Regions from separate parts of the Streptomyces sp. NPDC031479 genome, predicted to be linked through region 2. Evidence: predicted binding sites of a transcription regulator. Region 2 holds the regulator's gene; the other holds the start of a gene.
The links. Region 2 encodes HspR, which represses chaperone genes until heat shock. Its sites were predicted from a motif close to TTGAGNNNNNNNNNCTCAA; they were not measured.
Positions count from the first base shown of each region.

Region 1: the regulator HspR is predicted to act here: its motif matches at 1,632-1,650, upstream of lon (endopeptidase La).

Region 1 covers NZ_JBVIKC010000003.1:186,009-189,409, forward strand. Annotated here, with positions in the region: gene lon (endopeptidase La) at 1-1,609, opposite strand, end outside; gene ACZ5D2_RS05800 (hypothetical protein) at 1,781-2,131, shown strand; gene ACZ5D2_RS05805 (DUF4097 family beta strand repeat-containing protein) at 2,176-2,928, opposite strand; gene ACZ5D2_RS05810 (sulfurtransferase) at 3,015-3,401, opposite strand, start outside.
Region 2 covers NZ_JBVIKC010000001.1:362,391-365,791, reverse strand. Annotated here, with positions in the region: gene ACZ5D2_RS01795 (Rieske (2Fe-2S) protein) at 1-41, opposite strand, end outside; gene ACZ5D2_RS01790 (hypothetical protein) at 41-289, opposite strand; gene ACZ5D2_RS01785 (helix-turn-helix domain-containing protein) at 479-1,510, shown strand; gene ACZ5D2_RS01780 (heat shock protein transcriptional repressor HspR) at 1,697-2,161, opposite strand; gene dnaJ (molecular chaperone DnaJ) at 2,163-3,350, opposite strand; gene grpE (nucleotide exchange factor GrpE) at 3,390-3,401, opposite strand, start outside.

The DNA of each region.
Region 1 (3,401 bases), on a different contig from region 2:
GCAGGGCCTCCTCCTCCAGCACCACCTCGTCGGCGGCCAGACCCGCGCGCTCCAGCTGGCGGGGCAGCAGGTGGTCGCGGGCGATGACGACCTTCTCGTCCTCGGTGTACCCGTCGAGGCGGACCAGTTCCATGCGGTCGGCCAGTGCCTCGGGGATGGCTTCGAGGACGTTGGCGGTGGCCAGGAAGACCACGTCGCTCAGGTCCAGCTCCACTTCCAGGTAGTGGTCCCGGAAGGTGTGGTTCTGCGCCGGGTCCAGGACCTCCAGGAGGGCGGCGGCCGGATCCCCGCGGAAGTCGGAGCCCACCTTGTCGATCTCGTCGAGGAGGACGACCGGGTTCATGGACCCGGCTTCCTTGATCGCGCGGACGATGCGGCCTGGCAGGGCGCCGACGTAGGTACGGCGGTGGCCGCGCACCTCCGCCTCGTCGCGGACGCCGCCGAGGGCGACGCGGACGAACTTGCGGCCCATGGCGTGGGCCACGCTCTCGCCGAGGGAGGTCTTGCCGACGCCGGGCGGGCCGACGAGCGCGAGCACGGCCCCGCCGCGCCGGCCGCCGATGACGCCCATGCCGCGCTCGCCGCGCCGCTTGCGGACGGCGAGGTACTCGGTGATGCGGTCCTTCACGTCGCCGAGTCCGGCGTGCTCGGCGTCGAGGACGGCGCGGGCGCCCCGGATGTCGTACCGGTCCTCGGTCCGCTCGTTCCAGGGCAGTTCGAGGACGGTGTCCAGCCAGGTGCGGATCCAGGAGCCCTCCGGGCTCTGGTCGCTGGCGCGTTCGAGCTTCTCGACCTCCTTGAGGGCGGCCTCGCGGACCTTCTCGGGGAGGTCGGCCGCCTCGACGCGGGCGCGGTAGTCGTCGGACTCCTCGCCCTCCTGCTCCCCGTTCAGCTCGCGCAGCTCCTTGCGGACGGCTTCGAGCTGGCGGCGCAGGAGGAACTCGCGCTGCTGCTTGTCGACGCCGTCCTGGACGTCCTTGGCGATGGACTCGGCGACGTCCTGCTCGGCGAGGTGGTCCCCGAGCGCCTTGACGGCGAGCCTGAGGCGGGCGACGGGGTCGGCGGTCTCCAGCAGTTCCACCTTCTGGGCGGTGCTCAGGAAGGGCGAGTAACCGGAGTTGTCGGCGAGCGCCGAGACCCCCTCGATCTGCTGGACCCGGTCCACGACCTGCCAGGCGCCGCGCTTCTTGAGCCAGCTGGTGGCGAGGGCCTTGTACTCCTTGACGAGCTCGGCGACGGCCCCCGGCAGCGGGTCGGGCACCTTCTCGTCGACGGTCTCGCCCTCCACCCAGAGCGCGGCCCCGGGCCCGGTCGTGCCGGCCCCGATCCTGACGCGCCCCCGCCCGCGGATCAGCGCGCCGGGGTCCCCGTCGGAGAGCCTTCCGACCTGCTCGACGGTCCCCAGCACACCGGTGCCGGTGTACTTGCCGTCGACCCGGGGAACGAGCAGCACCCGGGGTTTCCCGCTCCCGGCCGCCGCCTGCGCCGCCTCCACGGCTCCGCGCACCTCGGCGTCGGACAGGTCCAGCGGAACGACCATTCCGGGCAGCACGACCTCGTCGTCGAGCGGCAGCACGGGCAGGGTGAGCGTTACGGACGTCGAAGCCATGATCTTCCCTCCGGCAGTGAAGTTGAGCTATGCCGACTCAATGCACCTGCGCCCCGGGATGTTCCCCAACTTCCGTTCGCCGGGGGCGAACACCTGCGCGGAGGCCCCCGGGGCTGCTGTGAGCTGCGAGTTCTCCACCCGAGAAGACCGGACGAAGAAGGGAGGGCGGCCATGACCGTCCCCGAATGCCCGCGCTGCGGGCGGGAGCTGGCGTCGTTCGAGGTCCTGCGGCGCAGGGGCCTGTGGGGTGGCGGCGCGCCGCGGCCGCGGAGCGACGAGGAGTGGTGGAACTGCCCCGGCTGCGACTGGCTGGCCGTCCGGCACCCGCAGGACGGCCCGCTCCGGCCGATGCGGCGGCTGGAGGGGGACGAGGAGGTGTGCGTGTTCTGCGGGTTCGAGGGGAACGTCGCCGGAGTCCCGTGGCGGCACGAGGACGGCGGGATGCGGGACTGGATCGTCTGCCTGGCCTGCGGCACGAGCAACCAGCGCCGCGTCGGGGCGCCCCCCGACCCCTCCCGCTGAACACGGGAGGTCCCGGCCGTCCCGGGACGGCCGGAGGGTCCGCGTCAGCCGGAGACGTGGAGGTCCCCCGAGGTGGTGCGGAAGGACAGCCGGGAGGGTGCGGCGGGGGTGGAGGCCAGGGTGACGTCACGGTCGCCGGAGGTCGTGGAGGCCGTCACCTCGTACGGGGCCTCGGGCAGCCGGGCCCGGACCTCCCCCGAGGTGGTGGTGACCGACAGGGAGGCCGGGGGCGCGGCGAAGCCGACGGTGGCGTCACCGGAGACCGAGCGGATCTCGGTGTCGGGGGCGCGCAGGGCGGTGGCCTCGATGTCGCCCGACGCGGTACGGATCCTCAGCGGGCCGGAGATCCGCTCGGCGCGCACGTCCCCGGAGTCGGAGGTGACCTCGGCGGCCGCGACCCCCGCCACGGTGATGCGGCCGCTGCTGTTGTCGAGGCGGACCTTCGCGGAGGCGGGCACCTCCAGGCGGTAGTCGACGTAACAGGAGTCCGCGCAGCCCGCGGTGAAGGTCAGCACGCCGTCGGAGACCCGCTGACCGGGCTCGGGGGTCCGGTCGCCGCGGTAGTGCACGGTCCGGTGGACGCTCACCCCCGGGCCGGTGCCGGGGGTGACCTCGATGGAACCGCGGCGCGCGTCCGTCACCTCGACCGCCGTGACGGCCTCGTTCACGGTGGCGTCGGCGGTGAGGCTCCTGGACGTGCCGCCGGGCAGGGAGCAGCCGGCGAGGAGGAACGCGGCGACGGTGACGACGCCGAAGGCCTTCCGGCCGGGGCGGGCTGACGCGGTGTGGGCTGGCATGCCGCCCAGTCTCGCGGCCCCGGGGCCGCCGGGCCCTGGGGCCGGTACCCGGAGCCGGGGTGGGGTTATCCCCCGGCTCCGGGCGGTCAGGGGCCGGAGGTCACCGGGCGGTCCGGGGAGGGGAGGCCCCATTCGCTCCAGGAGCCGTCGTACACCGCCAGCCCGTCCTCGCGGCCGGCCAGGGTCGCGCCGAGGGCGAGGACGCAGGCCGTCACCCCCGAACCGCAGCTGAAGCAGAGGCGTTCGCGGTCGCCCGCCACGGTGGCGAACACCGTACGCAGCTCCTCCGTCGTCCGCATCCGCCCGTCCGGCCCCTGCAGTTCCCCGAACGGCAGGCTGACCGCGCCCGGCATGTGACCGCCCCGCAGCCCGGGCCGGGGTTCGGGGGCGGTGCCCTCGAAGCGCTCCCGGGTGCGGGCGTCCAGGACGGCGGCCGCCGGATCGGCCAGCGCCGCCGAGACCGTGGCGGCGTC
Region 2 (3,401 bases):
GAAGCCATCTCACGTCGGAAGTCGCGGTCGTCGGGGGTCATCAGACGTCCATCGCAGGAAGAGCGGTCCAGCCGGTGTCGAACTTGCCGTTGTCCTCGGCGCCCGCGGGGGTCGCGGTCCAGCCGGTGTCGATGCTGGCGGGGGTCGCGGTCCAGCCCGTGTCGATGTCGGCGGGCCCGGCGGTCCAACCCGTGTCGAAGCCGGCGGGGGTGGCGGTCCACCCCGTGTCCGACTTGGCTATCGCGCCGCTGGTGGTCCAGCCCGTGTCGCCGGCCAGAGCGCTCCCCACGCCACTCCCGACAGCACTGACTGTCCCAAACACCGCAACAGCGGAGAAACCAACGGCAAGCGCCGAGCGAAGCATTCTCTTATACATGGTCGGCTTCGTCCTCACTTGATGGAATCCTCTCCCCCGCCTGACAGACGATGGCTCATTCAGGCACGTCAATGCCACAGGGACGATGCATCATGTTCTTGCATGTTCAGGACCCTGGGGGGTGGAGATTTGCCCAATAGTGCGACAAACCCGACACATCCCCACTCCGTCACGGCCCTGTGCCCCGAGGGAACGCGGCTGTACGCGGCGGCGCTCAGCACCGGCCGGATCGCGCGGAGCGAGGTCAAACAGGCTCCCTGCCTGCTTGAATTCGCCCTCCTGCAGCCCGACCCCGATGACGCCAACCAGCTCCGTCCGGTTCCCCCATCCGTTGCACTGGCGCAACGGCTGCATCCGATTGAACGCGAGATCCAGGACCGCCGTCGCACCGCTGTAGATCTCACCGATGCTTTCGAGCCGTTCCTCGCCATCAGCGCGCAGAGCCCCGCGGACACGCACGCCATCACCGTGCTGGAAGGATTCGAACGGATCAACGCGGCGCTGGACCTGGCGACGGCCGAATGTCATACGGAGGTGCTCACCGTCCAGCCGGGCGGCGCCCGGCCCTCCCTGGCCCTCACCCAGGCCCTGGAACGGGACGCTCCGCTGATCGACCGCGGCATCAGCATAAGGACGCTGTACCAGCACACCGCGCGGCACAGCCAGGGCACGCTCGCCTACGTGGACCGGATCTCCGCGGGCAAGGTGGAGATCCGCACGCTGGAGGAGCTGATCGAACGGCTGATCATCTTCGACCGGACCGTGGCCTTCATCCCGGTCAGCGATGACCGCCGGGTGGCGCTGGAGCTGCGCCACCCCGGGCTCGTCGAGTACCTGATCAAGGTCTTCGAGCAGCTGTGGCGGCGCGCCGTCCCGCTCAACGACGAGATCACCTACACGCACACGCCCGACGGGATCTCGGGCGTCCAGCGGTCCATCGCCCAGCTGCTGGTCGAGGGACACGTGGACGAGGCCATCGCGCGCCGGCTCGGAATGAACGTCCGGACCTGCCGGGCGCACATCGCCCGGCTGGCCACCGCCCTGGGCAGCGGCAGCAGGGCCCAGCTCGGCTTCCTGATCGCCCAGTCGGGGATCCTGCACACCGAGGGCCCCCCGGACCTTCCGGAGGCCTGAGAGGGCCGCACAGGGGCGCGCACGGCCGCACGGGGCCAGCGGGGGCGCACGGGGCCGGCAGGGGCGCACGGCGTCGGCAGGCGCACGCGGGCGCACAGGGTCCGCGGGGCCCGCGCACGGCCGCCGGTACGCGCGGGCCCCGCCCGGGAATCCCGGGCGGGGCCTGCGTACGCGTACGGCGGGAGGTCAGTCCATCGGGCGCTTGGGGCGCCAGACGACCAGGGCGCTGCCCGGCTGCGGCGGCTGGTACGGGACCAGGTCGCGCCGGTACGAGGCGTGCACCTGGGCCTCACGGGCCTGGAGGGCGGCGGCCGCCCCGTCCACGGCGGTGGACAGCTCGGCGACGCGCTGCTGGAGCGCGGCCACCTGGTTCTCCAGTTCGATGATCCGCTTGATGCCCGCGAGGTTGATGCCCTCGTCCTGGGACAGCTGCTGCACCGTGCGGAGCAGTTCGATGTCCCGGGCGGAGTAGCGCCGGCCGCGGCCGGCCGTCCGGTCCGGGGAGACCAGACCGAGCCGGTCGTACTGCCGCAGGGTCTGCGGATGCAGGCCCGAGAGCTGGGCGGCCACCGAGATCACGTAGACCGGGGTCTCATCGGTGAGCTGGTACGCACCGTTGCCGAAACGGGGCTGTCGTCGGTGGCCGTCCATGTCATGCTCCCTTCGCGGACTCGAACAGCAGGGCGCGCGGGTCCTCGGAACCCGTCGCGTCGCGGTACATCTCCAGGGCCTCGCGGGCCTTGTCGGACAGCTCCGTCGGAACCGCCACCTCCACCGTGACGAGCAGGTCGCCGCGGGTGCCGTCCTTGCGGACCGCGCCCTTGCCGCGGGCCCGCATCGTACGTCCGCCGGGGGTGCCCGGGGGGAGTTTCAGCGTGACCGCCGGCCCGTTCAGCGTGGGCACCTTGATGTCGGCGCCCAGGGCGGCCTCCGTGAAGGTCACCGGGACCGTCACCGTGAGGTTGTCGCCCTTGCGGCCGAACACTGGATGGCCGTCCACGTGCACCACCACGTAGAGGTCGCCCGCGGGGCCGCCGCGCTCGCCCGGAGCGCCCTTGCCGCGCAGCCGGATCCGCTGGCCGTCGGAGACGCCCGCCGGGATCCGGACCTGCATGGTCCGCGAGCTGCGGGCACGCCCGCTGCCCTTGCAGACGTCGCAGGGGGTCTCCGCGATCAGGCCGCGGCCCTTGCAGTCCGCGCAGGGATCGGTCAGCGAGAAGCCGCCGCCGCTGCCCCGCGACACCTGACCGGTGCCGACGCAGGTCGGGCACACCCGGGGGGTGCCGTTCTTGTCGCCGGTGCCGGAGCAGGCCTTGCAGGGGGCCTGCGAGGACATCCGCAGCGGGACGGTCGCGCCGTCCACCGCCTCCGTGAAGGAGAGCGTCACCTCGGACTCGATGTCCTGGCCGCGGCGCGGCTGGGTGCGGGTCCCCGCACCCGGGCCGGAGCCGCGGTTGAACAGGCCGCCGAAGACGTCGCCGAGGCCGCCGCCGAAGCCGCCTGCCCCTCCCGCTCCGCCGCCCTGGGCGCCCCCGAAGAGGTCGCCCAGGTCGAAGTTGAAGGAGCCACCGCCGCCGCCCGGACCGGGGCGGAAGCCACCGTTGCCGAACAGCGCGCGGGCCTCGTCGTACTCCTTGCGCTTCTTGGCGTCACCGAGGATGTCGTTCGCCTCGGAGATCTCCTTGAAGCGCTCCTCGGCCGAGGCGTCGCCCTTGTTGGCGTCCGGGTGGAACTCGCGCGCGAGCTTCCGGTACGCCTTCTTGATCTCGGCCTCGGTGGCGTCCTTCGGGACACCGAGGACCTTGTAGTAGTCCTTCTCGACGAAGTCCTTCGTGCTCATCCCCGGTGGCCCTCCTCTCGGATCCCTACATGTGGTGCGTCAGCCCTTTTC